2 regions of the Mesorhizobium sp. M7A.F.Ca.MR.362.00.0.0 genome follow, and region 2 is predicted to be linked to the other one. Evidence: predicted binding sites of a transcription regulator. Region 2 holds the regulator's gene; the other holds the start of a gene.
The links. Region 2 encodes LexA, which represses DNA repair genes until DNA is damaged. Its sites were predicted from a motif close to TGTTCNNNNTGTGTTCNG; they were not measured.
Positions count from the first base shown of each region.

Region 1: the regulator LexA is predicted to act here: its motif matches at 5,246-5,263, upstream of EOC06_RS02915 (DUF3072 domain-containing protein).

Region 1 covers NZ_RZTF01000010.1:31,453-39,096, reverse strand. The annotation lists gene EOC06_RS02955 (DUF262 domain-containing protein) at 1-331, opposite strand, end outside; gene EOC06_RS02950 (hypothetical protein) at 910-1,524, shown strand; gene EOC06_RS02945 (DUF3768 domain-containing protein) at 1,598-1,963, shown strand; gene EOC06_RS02940 (helix-turn-helix domain-containing protein) at 2,008-2,274, opposite strand; gene EOC06_RS02935 (hypothetical protein) at 2,382-2,741, shown strand; gene EOC06_RS02930 (hypothetical protein) at 2,918-3,778, shown strand; gene EOC06_RS02920 (hypothetical protein) at 4,064-4,300, shown strand; gene EOC06_RS02915 (DUF3072 domain-containing protein) at 5,298-5,507, shown strand; gene EOC06_RS02910 (MucR family transcriptional regulator) at 5,704-6,162, shown strand; gene EOC06_RS02905 (DUF2243 domain-containing protein) at 6,186-6,698, opposite strand; gene EOC06_RS02900 (hypothetical protein) at 6,829-7,191, shown strand.
Region 2 covers NZ_RZTF01000161.1:5,525-13,168, reverse strand. The annotation lists partial or broken gene EOC06_RS19675 (ComEC/Rec2 family competence protein) at 1-1,381, shown strand, start outside; gene lexA (transcriptional repressor LexA) at 1,375-2,115, opposite strand; gene kynU (kynureninase) at 2,524-3,771, opposite strand; gene kynA (tryptophan 2,3-dioxygenase) at 3,843-4,679, opposite strand; gene EOC06_RS19655 (AMP-binding protein) at 4,676-6,301, opposite strand; gene EOC06_RS19650 (alpha/beta hydrolase) at 6,614-7,444, shown strand; gene glp (gephyrin-like molybdotransferase Glp) at 7,493-7,644, opposite strand, start outside.

The sequences.
Region 1 (7,644 bases), on a different contig from region 2:
CGCGAAGTCCAATGAATAGTGACGTTATTCTTTGCTGACCATCAAGAACAAGCGTAACGTCCTTCGTGATTCCTGCCATGTTGGCTGCCGGATTGTGCGGGTCTTCGTCGTCGAAGTCCCGGATAAATTCGTAGACCGGCCACTCGTCCTTGTTCTTCTGCTCCAGCCTCCAATATAAAAACGAACCGATGGGGAAGTCTGACATGATAGAATCAAACAAGCGTTCGATCCGTTCAGGCCTCCATACAAATTCCCGTTGGATTGCAGGCAGGTACAGATCACGATTCAATTTTCGGATAAGGTCGCTTACGCGAACTGGTATATATTCCATACTTGTCCCCCCATGCCCAACATTTGCCGAGCTTGTCTACGCTAAAAAGGAAAGCAGCGCGATCTTGCGCCGAACGATGCTCGCAAAGAAAAACACTTCCTCCGCGCCGCCGCGAAGATGTCAGAGACACGGATAGAAAATTGGAATCGAAATTCGGTCAACGGTAACTGGCAGCGGCATCCATGGCAACGCCAGAGGCTTACAGCTGGCACGTCTGCCTTTCGTGATTGTACTCGACACACGCGGCTTGGGGTTCGACACCGAAGACTTCGTCTGCCGAACCGGTAAGCACGGTCGTTTCTCGCTCGGTCTGGGGCAAGAATGTCTCGGAAACAGTGCCTCCCTTGCACGCCATTTGCCAGAGTTAAACGACTGATTTTTAATTCGATTCTTGACAATAGGAATATATTCCGATTATACTGATTGCGGCAAGCTGCGTCGCCCGACGGGGCTGGGCCAGACCCTAACAGGAGCACAAACATGCCTTTGACAGATCGACCGGACGCGCCGTGTCGGCACCACTCAAATCACACCGTAGGGGGCCTTCTGGCCCCTTTGTCATATCTGGAGGCAGGCCAATGAACGTCGCCTCCGAAACCACTCGCTCGCTGATCGTGTTCGGCCGCGACGAGACACGCAAGCCCCACGCGTCGGTGTTCCTGCTACCCGAAGTCGAAGCGGCAGAAAGCGCGGCAAGGCTCATGGGGATGCACTCGCATCGCGTTGAGCCCGGCGAAGCACCCGAGATCGTCATGCGCCTTCCGGCTGGCAAGCTTTTCGACAGCGGCAGGGCTTTCGTGCCGTTCGTCAAGGGCGATCTGTATACCCGCATTGCGACCCTAGCGGGGATCGCTGACGAGCGCGACGGCGGGTCGGGCGACGACAAGGCAGCCGACAGCCCTGAAAACGCCTCAGCGGGCTCGCCTGCGCCGGTGGCGGGCCATGGCGATGGTGACCAAGGTGCTGGTTCGGGCGATGGCGGTTCGCCCGACCCATGGGGCAAGCTGGCGGTCGGCGACATGGTACTAGCATCGGAAGGACCCGACGAGGGATATTTCGAAGCCAGGATTATGAAGGCGAAAGCCAAGGGAATCTACACCCTGAAGTTCAGGGACTATCCGGAAGCCCCGCAAGTCGACCGCAGCTACTACCAGCTTGGCCTGATCCACCCCCGCCAGCTGGCCAAGAAATAAGCGGCCTTGCAAACGGGCCGGGTTCGTCCTGGCCCGTCACCCTCAATCACTCATCCATTCGAAGGAACCACTCATGACATGCTCAACAGAGCGCGTCGGTCGGCAGTCGGCGGCTGATCGAACCGCGCGCATTCGGACCCTCAACGACCAACTACGCCAGACGGGTGCTGGCGGGCGCATGGTGATGACCGCCGGTGTCGCCGCACTGCCTGCCCAAGAGATCGGCGCCATTTTGCTGGCCATCGCCAACTTCGACGCGTTCGACCAGAACAACGATCCATGGGGCCAGCACGACTGCGCTCTGCTGCACGTCGGCGATCGGCAGCTGTTCTTCAAAATAGACTACTATGACCGGGCGCTGGTGAACCTGTCTCCCGATGCCTCCGACCCGGCCGTCACCATTCGCGTGATGACCGTCATGCTGCCGGAAGAGTACTGATGTTTTCCTCTGCACAGGGCACATGGGCCCAGTTCCCCGCTCGTCTAACCTGCCTTGGGCTTTCTGCCCGACGAAAGCGGCGACGGCTCACGAGCCCCCTTCGGAGGTTCGGTCAGAAGAGCCGCGGCCGGAACGGCAAGTGCCTTCGCCAAAGCTTCGAGCGTATCGGTCGTTACGTTTTCAGAACCGCGTTCGACGCGACCGACATACGAACGATCGATCTCAGCCGCCAGCGCCAGCCGCTCTTGCGACAGCCCGCGTTCGACACGCAGCTTGCGGAGATTCCAACCAATGATCTTGCGCACGTTCATCGTGGGCAAGAAGGCAATACAAACGGCTTGACAATCGACGGACCAACAGTCCCCTATTTCCAAATTCAGGGGATTGCACGATTCATGTGCTTGCTTGGGGGAGTGAAATGAAAATCGCAGTTGGAATTATCGGAATTCTGCTTGGCTTGATTTCGATGCTGCAGTCCTGCGCGGTGGCGACCGGCGGAAGCATCGCGGCAAACCATGACCTAGCGGGCGCTGGATCGGTTGGCGTGTTTGTGGGTTTGCTGTTCTTTGTCGGCGGTGCCTTTGCCTTCGGCCTGCCGCTGGTCTCGGCTATTATTTTCGTCGTCGGCAGCTTGTTTGCTTTCATCGCGGCCAGCTCATTCACCGACATGAAGATTTGGGCCTTCGCCGACCTGATCCTCGCCGTCATGGCATTCTTTGCATGGAGAAGCGCACGGCGTGGTCGTGCCGGATCGGCAACGGAGGCCAAGATAAAATGAAATGGTTTGGATGGCCCAAAGTGGCAAATCGCTCATGGGCTCTTTGGGTGGCCGCGATGTTAATCTGTTGGGCGGGCTCGGCTTCAGCAGTATCATTGCCTTGCAGCTCAGTATCTTCTGGGCGGTGGGAAGGCACCCCGAGCCTAGAGTTCTTTAGCCTTGAAGACCTCGATGCCATGCTGCAATCGGTTCGCGAGTGCAAACCCGGCAGATTTGATGTCACCCAAGAGGCTTTGGACCATTTCGTCTCCGAACTGGAAGCAGCTCGTGTCCAAGCAGCGACGTTTTACGCGGAGGCGCAATTCGTGAAACTGCTGGGGGAAGCTGAGGCTCTTCCGGTCGCTCCAACGTCGGTGGCCGCTTTGAACGAGCTCATGCGTTTGAGAGAACAAGCGCGCTCTTTGTCACGGCAGGTCAGGGACTCTTCGGTGTCAAACCGGCTGGAACTGGTGATCAAAAAAAAGCTGCGGGCTATCGAGGCGGCGGGAATGCAGCCCCTGCAAGAAAATGCGACCAGCGCAGAACATGGTGCCAACGAGCCTATCGGCGACGTCTCCTCGTTTCGAGGGATCGAACTGGGGATGACTGAGGCACAATTGACGCAAGCGTTGGATCGATCGTTTACTTTGACTTCCACGCCAGCGGGCACGGAAACGCAAGCACTGACAACCCTTTTCGAGAGTATGAACGGGCAGCCCAAGCCGTCGCTGTTCATCGTCAAAGGCCAACAGGCTTGTGGCCAGATCGTCATGCATGGCGGCCGTGCCGCTCGCCTTCGCCTCTATCAGTGCTATTTCGACATCGGCGATGGAATGTCGATCGGCGATTTTGCGCAACAGATCACCGAGACCTACGAGCTTGAGGACGGCATGTCTGGCCATTGGGAAATGCGCGGCGATGGAGCGTACCAGTTCAAGTACACAGAGTACGTTGGCATCAGGCAGGCCACCTCGGAGCGGTTTACGGCCTCACTCCATCAGATGGACAACAATTTGACATTGACGGTCGAAGGCGTCCCGCAAGCGAATTTTAAGTAAGCGACTAGGCCAGAGAGACTGCGATCCGACGACGGATTGGTGTGCGTTGCCGTAGCATACGGCTGTCATGAAGAGCGGATGCTTCTGTTGCCCTTGATATGGGTCATCACAGGAGTGTGATAGCACCGCAAGACAGCGCTTATCTTAGAAACGACGGTTTGATATCCACCGTGGGCCCGCGTTTTCATGCAATCGACTGGGCAGGGCTCATTCGCGCCGGAGATTTTGACCCTACCTATCTGCATCAAAAAGGCCGCTGAACCGTTGGGGCAATAGAGGTGTTCCATGGCGAGATATTTCTTTGACAGCGCTGACCGTGACGAGCTCGTGAAAGACGAGGTGGGAATTGAATGTGACGGCATCGAGGGTGCATGTCGTGAGGGCATAGAGGGGCTCAGAGATTTAGCGCGACAGTTCCTCAATGATGATCGCCAGCAGCTAGCGATCTATGTCAGGGCCGAGACTGGTGAACGGCTGCTGAGCTTGAACATCACCCTTCAGAAGAAGCTTAGTGGGCTTTGAGCTTACGGGTTCCGGTCTAAGTCGTGCAGGAGCTCCGGCGTGTGAACCGGCCGTACGCATCGTCGGGGCCTGCCGACAGGCCGCCGGGGCCTTTGCGCCGCAACCAATGAGCTGGTTTCGGCTTGCGCACCTCGATACGCCAAGATGGCCTAATCGGCGGGTCGCGCATTTTGGGACTGTTGGTGGTGCGCGGTTTCAGCGACTGGACGATCACCTTGCCGCTCTTCTTTCTCAGGGTCAGATTGGCGGGACCAATAGCAGCCAAAGGGCGCGCAGACTGGGAATCGACGATTCACACTAACAAATGTCGGCGTCGAATGCGGACACGGTTGTGGGGGCCGGTTCTGCATCCGCCCTCGCTTTGTGAGCATCATCGCGCTGGCGCTGGCGAAGCCTTTTCAGCAGTTCTCGTGATACCGCAATCGTCCGTCTGGTTCGATCCATATCCCGGCGGAATGCGGCGGCTCCGACCAAGGAATTGTGTCGCGACAGGAAGCTGGCTTCGATAGCCGCGCGGGCGATGTCTGTATGCGTTGAAACCATCGCGGCGTCCCTTCCAGCGAAGGGTAATTGCTACACTGTTTGGAAGCGCGTTTCGAAATTATTCAAAGTGCGTTCTTTACCAAATGAAGGAGGCCCGGCCTGTCGTGCCCGCGAAGCCAAGCTGTTGAGAAAGCCTGCCCGTACATGGTAGCGGACCGCAGATGCGTCCCTGACCTCCATGCGAACACGGGCCAGTTCCTCAAGCAAAGCACGCGTTAGCGCCCGCTGCTGCGCTAGGCTTGACCGCAGGGCGCGAGCGAGCACGATCTCATTGAAGGCTGGGGGGGGGCGGCAAGCATGGCCGGGAAAACGGCCATTGGAGAAATCTTCATCCCCCATATAGCACGCCTCGCAGGTTATCTCCTAATCTGCTTCTCCAATATATAATCGCGGCTGAATATTGGGAACAAAAGGAGATCAAACGTGTTTTGCCGTTCTGCGTATGGAGAACGAAATGCAAGCTTCGGCCCGAGAAAAGAGCGATAACATCAACAAGGATCCTGACGATTGGACGACTGGTGACGAGCCAATGACTCCGTCGCAGGCTTCCTACCTGAAAACATTGTGTGAGCAGGCGAACGACGACAAAAGCTACGCCGAAGATCTCAGCAAAGCCGAGGCATCGAAGCGCATTGATGCGCTAAGGGCGAAGCTGAAGCTTTGAAGGCGGTGGGAGCGGTTTGCAGATGGCTGCTCGCTCTCGCGTCGTTCCGGACAGAAAGGATGCCATATAGGTCACGAGGTGCCCGCGCTTAGATAGACAAGTTTCTTTACGTTGGAGTCCCATTCACGATCTGCGGGCCGTTGCAGGTTATGCATTTCCGCAATAGACACAAAGGCAAATCAAATGGGAAAATTACATGCAGAATGACGCTGAAGCACAGCAGGTCCAGTTGTTGCAGCTTACTGCTGACATAGTGGCGGCATATGTTCAGAAGAATGCGATTCCGACGGCCGGTCTTCCCGGATTGATCGCCAGCGTCAATTCTGCCTTGTCGGGATTGGGTCAGCCGGTGGAAGCGCCGCCGCGCGAGCTTGTTCCGGCAGTCAATCCAAAGAAGTCGGTGTTTCCCGATTACATCGTCAGCCTAGAGGACGGACGCAAGTTCAAGTCTATGAAGCGCCACCTTGGTTTGCTGGGCATGACGCCCGATGAGTACAGAGCCAAGTGGGGCCTCGCGAAAGACTATCCTATGGTGGCGCCGAGCTACGCGGCTCAACGGTCCGTCCTTGCAAAATCTATTGGTCTCGGCCGCAAGGCGACCCCCGCCAAAACCGCGCCAAAGAAGGCACCGGCGAAGCGCAAAGCTAAGGCGTAACCACCGCGCTATCTGGTCGTGGGTCAGTTTGAAATGTAGCGTGCTGCGGCGCGGGTTTCGCGCTTGCCCTGTTTCCAGAGAAGCCAGCCGCCGATCAGCATGGCAGCACCCCAGATCAGGAACGCAACGTCCCAATAGATCCATTGATCCTGGGGCACTGTTTCGTTGACGTGGTGCAGCCCAAGAAGGTGGTGATCAACGATCCCCTCCACCACGTTGAAGATACCGAAGCCCATAAGGATGGTTGCGAAGAGAAGTTTAGGCGACCACCAGAAGTGAGGTTTCCGCACTGTCCGCCACAGGATGAGCAACCCGATTGCCGTGAATATGTAGGTGCTGGCGTGGAAAAGACCGTCCAGCAATGTGTTCAGCTTTAAGTTCTCCAAGGAATCAGCAGGATAACCGGCACTCGTCGCCATATGATGCCATTGGAGAATTTGGTGCAGAACGATGCCGTCGAAGAAACCGCCTAGGCCAAGGCCAAGCAGAATGCCTGCGGCGGTGGGGAAATGTCGGTCTTCCGAATTTGTAGCCATGGCCCTCAAACCGACGAAAGCCAGCTTTGTTCGCCGATCAAGGCTGGATTTCAAACTGACCCACTACCCGCGATCTGCGCTTATAGACTTTCGCTTCTGATGGACGCATTCTCCCTCTTGGGAGAGGGCGATGGGCAGAATAGTTCATCCCAAGTGGGCGGGAGCGAGAAGGCCTTGGTGGCGGTCGCTTGTTGCCGCTCGCCTCTCGCTGGTTTTAGCGCTGCTTGGATTTACGTCCGTCGCCTATGTTGCGACCAACGATCAGCACCAACTCCCGCGGGTCCATACCGGGGGAGGTTCATCAAGCAAGATTGTCTTTCGCAAGGCGGGCTGCGACATCAAGGGGAATATCAATGAGCGCGGCGAGCATATTTATCACATGCCCGGCCAAGAATATTATCTGGCGACGCGCGTGAACCCAGCCCGAGGCGAGCGCTGGTTCTGTTCTCAATGGGAAGCATGGTGGGCCGGTTGGCGGAAAGCCAAGGTTTGATGGTGGCGACCTCTTTGGACCTTCCTTTGTCGTTGATGGCCGGAATAGCGCTCATGGTTCTCCATCGGTTCAACGCTCCCGCCACGTCAGGACCGAGCGCCCCGATGGCGCTAGGCGTTACGCGCGGAGCTAAAGGATCGATCAAGCGTGACCTGAAGTGACCCTTAAGCATCGCTTAGGTCGTTTGCGTTTGAAGCAATGTAAGCGCCGTTCCGGCAACACCTTTCGTGCGTGGCCATGAGGAACGATGCTCGGAGCCTTTAAGGGCTTCGACGCATAACGATTCAGAGCTCACGCTTAAGTCCAGGGCAAGCGCTATTTGGCACCACGGCAGGGCGACATGATCGGGATGACGGTCATAGCTGGCCTGAGCGTATACGTGCTTTTGCGCCAAGAGAACTTTACCGGCAGCGTAAAAGAATGTGCAGTAGTTGGAGGGTGAACCGGGGGATA
Region 2 (7,644 bases):
GCGCCTTCGCCTTGTTTCCCGACTTTTCCGCGCGTCGCCCGGTCAAGAAGTATGCCGCCTTCGCCGCACTGTTCTCGATCGCGGCCTATCTCATCATCTCTGGAGTCGTCGTTGCCGCCGAGCGCAGCTTCATCATGCTGGCGGTGATGCTGATTGCCGTGCTGTTCGATCGAGCAGCACTCACCATGCGCAATCTGGCGATCTCGGCGATCGCCGTCATCGTGGTGTCGCCGCATGAGGTGGTCGGCCCGAGTTTTCAGATGTCGTTCGCCGCGACCGCGGCTCTGGTCGGCGCCTATGCCGGCTGGGCCGATCACCGCGCGGGAAAAGCAAGACCGCCGCCCCCAAAGCGATCCATGCCCGGTTTCCTGACGCGAAAGTTCGTGCTCGCGGCAACCGGCCTTGCCATGACCTCCATCATCGCCGGCAGCGCCACGACGCTGTTTGCCATATGGCACTTTCAGCGTGTGTCGCCGCTCAGCCTGTTCGCCAATCTGGCGGTTATGCCGATCGTCACCGTCGTCATGTTCCTGGCTGTCGCAAGCGCGCTGCTGATGCCTTTCGATTGGATTGGCCGGCCCTCTACCTGATGGGCAAGGGTCTGACGGTGATGATCGCCATATCGGGTTGGATCTCCGAACGTTCGCCTGTCGATGGGGTTGGGCTGATTTCGCAGCAATCTGTCCTGCTGGTGACAATTGCCCTGGTCATCGCGACGATGGCGACAACTTGGCTGCGGCTCGCTGCTCTGCCATTCGCGCTGGCAGGCTTGCTGACCGTCTCGGATACGCGCACGCCGGATGTGCTGATCTCGGAAGACGCCCGGCTGGTGGCGTTGCCGATCGGTGGCGGCGAGCTTGCCGTCAGCCGGGAACGGCCGAACGAATTCACCGTCGACAACTGGAAACGCGCCCTGACATCAGAAACCATCGTCGTGCCAGAGGTGTTCGACAAGAGCGATGGGCAATTCGACGTCGCGGACGCCGTTGAGCTACCGCCGGGATCGCCGTTCTATTGCTCCTCAGGCGTTTGCGTGGCCAGGCATATGTCCGGTGCGATCATTGCCTATGTCGAGGACCGCAAGGACACCTGGAAAGCCTGTGGCTTCGCCGAGCTGATCGTCATCAATGACGCCACCGCCTATGACGCCTGTCACAATCCGCTGGTTCTCGTCATCACCAAGCGGCAACTGGCTCGCAAAGGCAGTGCCGCGGTCTTCTTCGATCGCCAATCGGCGACCACGCCGGCGACAATCAGCTTCGCGGTGGGCAGCCCATATCGGCCCTGGCACACGCATCGCAAATACTCTCGTGAGGCGAGGGGGCTGGCACCCTTCAAGAAACCCGAGAAGCCAGCGGCCAACCCGCAGCCGCCTCAGTAGCGGCGGATGAGGCCGACGAGCTTGCCTTGCACCTTGACCCTGTCTGGGCCGAAAATACGGGTTTCATAGGCCGGATTGGCGGCTTCGAGAGCAATCGAAGCGCCCTTGCGGCGGAACCGCTTCAGCGTCGCTTCCTCTTCATCGACCAGCGCCACGATGATCTCGCCGGGGTTCGCCGTGTCGGCATTGCGGATGATGACGGTGTCGCCGTCGAAGATACCGGCCTCGATCATCGAGTCGCCCTTGACCTCCAGCGCATAGTGGGCGCCGCCCATGATCATGTCCGGCGGCACGGAGATCGAATGCGTCTGATGCTGGATGGCATCGATCGGCACACCGGCGGCGATACGGCCCATGACCGGGATCGACACGGCGGAGACCGCATCGTCATCATTGCCGGGCGAGGGCATCCGCGAAGGCGCCGGCTTGATCTGCCGGCCAAGAGCACCACCCTGACCGAGACTGCCCTGGATGACGCTTGGCGAAAACTTCTTTGCCGCGTTGAGGCCGGGCGCGATCGAGTCCGGCAATCGCAGCACTTCCAGCGCGCGTGCCCGGTTGGGCAACCGGCGAATAAAGCCGCGCTCCTCAAGTGCGGTGATCAGCCGATGAATCCCGGATTTGGAGGCAAGGTCGAGCGCCTCCTTCATCTCGTCGAAGGATGGCGGAATGCCGCTCTCCTTCAGGCGTTCATGGATGAACATCAGCAGTTCATGTTGCTTGCGTGTCAGCATGGCGGCCCCCAGATTACCTGAAACCAGAATCGAAAAACAAACCCAGAACAAACACTATCTGTTCCAGTTGTGTTCTGCAACCGTTTAAAGTTTAATGAATTTGTTAAGGCTGCTGAAATTATTTGGGCTTGCCAGCGGGTCGCAATCGACAGGCGCCAACACGGCGATGCGCCTGCTCACATTGAAACCATTATGGTTAATGACCTGTGGCTCATCCTCAACCCGAGGCTTGGCATCATCTGCCGGCCGACCTCCACAAGGGACGATATCAATCTTCGGGACGTTCGTTTGCCGTGAACGAAACGGAGCCAAAACGCCAACGTCTGTTGGCATTTGTGGCTGGAATTCAGCCCTCCGTCATCCGCCGGGCAGTGAGGGCGGCGACGGCAAATCGCGGAGATCGTTGCGTCAGGTAACGGCTTCCTTGATGGCGAAACGCTGGTCCTTCCATGCGCCCGTGCGCAGAATGTCTTCTAGCACTTGAACCGCCAGCCACACATCCTTGTAGCCGATATAGAGGGGCGTGAAGCCGAAACGGATGGTCGATGGCGCGCGAAAATCACCGATGACGCCGCGCTCGATCAGCGCCCGCATGATTTGATAGCCGTGATCGTGAAGGAACGACACCTGGCTGCCGCGCCTGGTCGCGTCGCGGGTGGTCTCCAGCGTGAGGCCATAGGCGCCGCACTTTGCTTCGACGAGCTGGATGAACAGTTCCGTCAGCGCGACGCTCTTTTTTCGCAATGCCGCCATGTCGACGTCGTTCCAGATGGCAAGCGCGCCTTTGAGCGCCCGCATCGACAGGACCGGCTGGGTGCCGCACAGAAAGCGGCGGATACCGGTGCCGGCAACATACCCCCGTTCGAAGGCAAAGGGCCGCGCATGGCCCCACCAGCCGCTGAGCGGCTGGCTGATATCGCTGTGATGGCGCTGCGCGGCATAGATGAAGGCCGGTGCGCCCGGACCGCCGTTGAGGTACTTGTAAGTGCAGCCGATGGCGAAATCGGCATTTGCGTGATCGAGCTCGACGGGCAGGGCGCCGGCGGTGTGGCATAGATCCCAGACGATCAGCGCTCCGGCCGCATGAGCCTTGCGCGTCAGCGCCGCCATGTCGCGCAGTTCACCCGATTTGTAGTTGACGTGGTTGACCAGCACCACCGCGACGTTTTCGTTGATCAGCTCTTCGATAGTGGGCGCGTCGACGCCCGCGAGGCGCAGCAGGACGCCGTCCCGTGTCGAGGCCACCCCTTCGGCGATGTACAGGTCGGTGGGGAAACTGTCACCCTCGGCGACGATGACCGACCGGCCCGGCCGCATCTCCAGCGCCGCATGCAGCACCTTGTAGATGTTGGTCGACGTCGTGTCGCAGACGACGGTCTGGCCGGCCGCGGCTCCAATCAGGCGTCCGAGTTGATCGCCGAGTTCGATCGGCATCTCGAACCATCCGGCCGTATTCCAGGCTCGGATGAGGTCCTGGGCCCATTCCTGGGTTGCCGCCTGCTGCAGCTCGCCGAAAACGGCATGAGACGCTGCCCCCAGTGAATTGCCGTCGAGATAGATCACCCCCTCCGGCAGAATGAAACGGTCGCGCATGGCCCGCAGCGGATCTGTGGCATCCATCGCTTCGACTGCGGCGAGATCAGGAAATCCACTCATGGTCAGTCAGTCCCCGGTTGTTCGCGAAGGGTGTTCCGCCGCCGCGCGTCGCTGTTTTCATTTCGACGATGTCAGAGCCGGGTGCGGACCGTCCACAGCTCCGGGAACAGCACCACCTCGAGCATCTTCTTCAGATACGAAGCACCCGACGTGCCGCCGGTGCCGCGTTTCAGACCGATGATGCGCTCAACCGTGGTGACGTGGTTGAAGCGCCAGCGGCGGAAATAATCCTCGAAGTCGACCAGCTTCTCTGCCAGTTCGTAGAACATCCAGTAGCGCTGCGGATCGCGGTAAATGGTTTGCCAGGCGACCAGCACCTCTTCATTCTCGGTTCGCGTCTCACGCCAGTCCGTGCGCTTGGCATCGGCACCGATGTCGAATCCGTTGCGCGCAAGCAGCAGCAGCGCTTCGTCGTAGAGCGATGGTTCGGTCAGGATCGCTTCCAGCTTTCCGCTCAGGTCGGGCCGGTGCTTGTGCGGCCCGAGCATGGCCAGGTTGCGGTTGCCGGCCATGAACTCGATGGCGCGATACTGCCAGGACTGGAAACCCGAGGACTGGCCGAGCGCGTCGCGGAACTCGGTGTATTCGCTCGGCGTCATCGTCCGCAGCACATCCCAGGCATTGTTCAGCTGCTCGAAGATCCGCGCAACGCGCGACAGCATCTTGAAGCTCGGCTCGAGCCGGTCGGCGCGGATGGAACGGATCGCGGCTCCAATCTCGTGTAGAGCGAGCTTCATCCAGAGTTCGGAGGTCTGATGCTGGATGATGAACAGCATCTCGTCATGCGCCGATGACAGCGGCGTCTGGGCCTCCAGCACTTTCTCCAGGTGCAGGTAGTCGCTGTAGGACATGCGCTCTTTGAACGACATCTGGGCGCCTTCGGACGCCGGATCGTACGGTTCGCTCAATTGATTTTCTCCGTGCGCAGCCGGAAGCGCTGGATCTTGCCGGTCTGGGTCTTGGGCAGAGCGGCGATGAATTTTACCGATCGCGGATATTTATAGGGCGCGATCATTGCCTTGACATGGTCCTGCAGGCGCTTGGTGGTGAGGGCGTCGGGCGCGACGCCCTGCGCTAGCACGACATGCGCCTCGACGATCTGGCCGCGTTCGGCGTCCTCGGCGCCAATCACCGCGCATTCGGCGACATCCGGATGCGACAGAAGTGCGGCCTCGACCTCGGGTCCGGCAATGTTGTAGCCGGCGCTGACGATCATGTCGTCGGAGCGGGCGGCGAAATGGAAGAAGCCGTCCTCGTCCTGCGTGAAGGTATCGCCGGTGAGGTTCCAGCCGTCGCGCACGTATTCCTTCTGCCTGTCATCGGCCATGTAGCGGCAGCCGGTCGGTCCGCGCACTGCAAGCCTGCCGGTCGCGCCGCGTGGCACCTCGCGCATCTCGTCATCGACGACGCGCGCCTCGTAGCCGCCCACCGGCTTTCCGGTCGACGCGGGCTTCATGTCGTCAAAACGGTTGGAGATGAAGATGTGCAGCATCTCGGTGGCTCCGATGCCGTCGAGGATCGGCTTTCCGGTCTTTTGTGTCCACTCTTCGAAAACGGGAGCAGGCAAGGTTTCGCCGGCCGAAACGGCGACGCGCAGCGATGAAAGGTCGGCACCTTCATCCATGGCCTTCAGCATGGCGCGGTAGGCAGTCGGCGCGGTGAAAGAGATCGTCGCTTTGTAGATCTCGATGATGTGGATCATGTTGGGTGGCGTCGCCTGCTCCAGCAGCGTCGCCGCCGCACCGAAGCGCAGCGGGAAGATGGCGAGTCCGCCAAGGCCGAAGGTGAAGGCCAGCGGCGGCGAGCCGACGAAGATGTCGTCCGGCGTCACCTCCAGGATTTCGCGGGCGTAGGCGTCGGCGATGATCAGCAGGTCGCGGTGGAAATGCATCGTCGCCTTCGGAACGCCTGTTGTGCCCGAGGTGAAGCCGAGCAGGGCAACATCGTCGCGGCCGGTGTCGACTGCGGTGAACGTCACCGGCTTGTCGAGAGCGGCACGATCGAGTTCAGCATCATGGTTGGCGGTGCCGTCGAAACCGATGACCTGCTTGAGGAATGCGCTGTCCTTGGCGCAGGCGGTCATCTCGTCCATCAGCCTGGTGTCGCAGAGCGCGACGGTGATCTCCGCCTTGTCGACGATCTTGGCGAGTTCGCCGGCGCGCAGCATCGGCATGGTGTTGACGACCACGGCGCCAACCTTGGTGGCGGCCAGCCAGCAGGCGACCATTGCGGGGTTGTTGGCCGAACGGATCAGCACCCGGTTGCCGGGCTCGACCCCATAATTCTCGACCAGCGCGTGGGCCAGCCTGTTCGTCCAGTCGGACAGTTCCTTGTAGGTGCGGCGGCGGCCATTGCCGATGAGGGCGGTGTGGTCGCCGAGACCTTTTTCGACCAGCCTGTCGGTCAGTTCGACACCGGCGTTGAGGCGTTCGGGATACTCGAAGCCGTCGAGCAGGATTTCAGGCCATTGCTCCGGCGGCGGCAGGTGATCGCGCGTGAACGTGTCGATATGCGCTGAAGGCCCAAGCATGTCGCCGCTCTCCTGTCTGCTGGACGGCCAGTGCGCGAGGCGCCTTGGCCGGATGTCGTGGATCCTAAGGTCCTGCTCTGAGGAGGCTTCGTACTGCCCATCGCACCTGCTGAGATGCGCCCAGAAAGGGTGAACATCTGCAGGTTTGGGCAGCACAGCAGACCTCCCATTGTCGGCTGTTCGTACGGGCAGGATCGCACCAGTCGAAATTTGTTTCAAGCCTAAAATGTTTTTGCCCTGGAGCATTGACGCATGGCGTGGCGGTGGCCATTGCTAGCGGAACAGCGATGCCGTTTTTGGGGAAGGGCGCAGATGTTCGAACGTCACATCGTCGATTGGGATGATGCCTATGCCAACGGTGCGAATATCGCCGGCAGCGACCGATGGCCGGCCGCGTGGGTGGAGCCTGCGCAAGCGTTTCGTGACGCACTCTCGGCGCAGGGCCGGGCACGGCTCGACATCACCTATGGCGATGGGCGACGCAATCGGCTCGATCTCTTCCTCCCCAGCGCCACGCCCAAAGGGTTGGTGGTGTTCATCCATGGCGGTTACTGGAAGGCGTTCGACAAGAGTTTCTGGTCGCATCTCGCCAATGGTGCGGTCAGCAGCGGCTTTGCCGTGGCGATGCCGTCCTACACGCTGTGCCCGGACTTACGCATCGCCGGCATCGTCCAGGAGATCGGCGTGGCGATCGGCAAGGCGGCGGCAATGGTCGACGGGCCGCTGATGCTGACCGGACATTCGGCCGGCGGCCATCTTGCCAGCCGGATGGTGACGACAACCACGCCTCTGGCGGACGATGTGGCGCGGCGCGTGCGCCATGTCGTTTCGATTTCGGGTGTCCACGATCTGCGTCCGATCATGCGCACCGAGATGAACGCGACTCTGGCCATCGACGAAGATGAGGCGCTGGCTGAAAGCCCGGCGCTGCTGCGGCCCAGGGATGGTGCCCGCATCACCTGTTGGGCCGGTGGTGGCGAGCGCGCCGAGTTCCTGCGTCAGAACGCCTTGCTTGCCAACATCTGGACGGGCCTCGGTGCTGCAACCAGCACCGTGGTCGAGCCCGACCGGCATCATTTCAGCATTGTCGACGGCCTTGCCGATCCGGCCCACCCACTGAGCCGCGCCTTGATATCGGGCTAGCACCGAGATCATTTTCCATTTTTTATTAATGGTTTGTCTTGTTCTGCTTCAGCGCAGCATCAGTACGCCGCAGGCCTCGCCAGCAGCTGCTGCGGGGGCAAACGGCGCCCGCACGATCAGCCCGTTGGCGTCGGCCAGCATTCTCAGCATCGAGGAATCCTGGATACCGAACGGCGTCGCCACCAGCACGCCGTCATCTT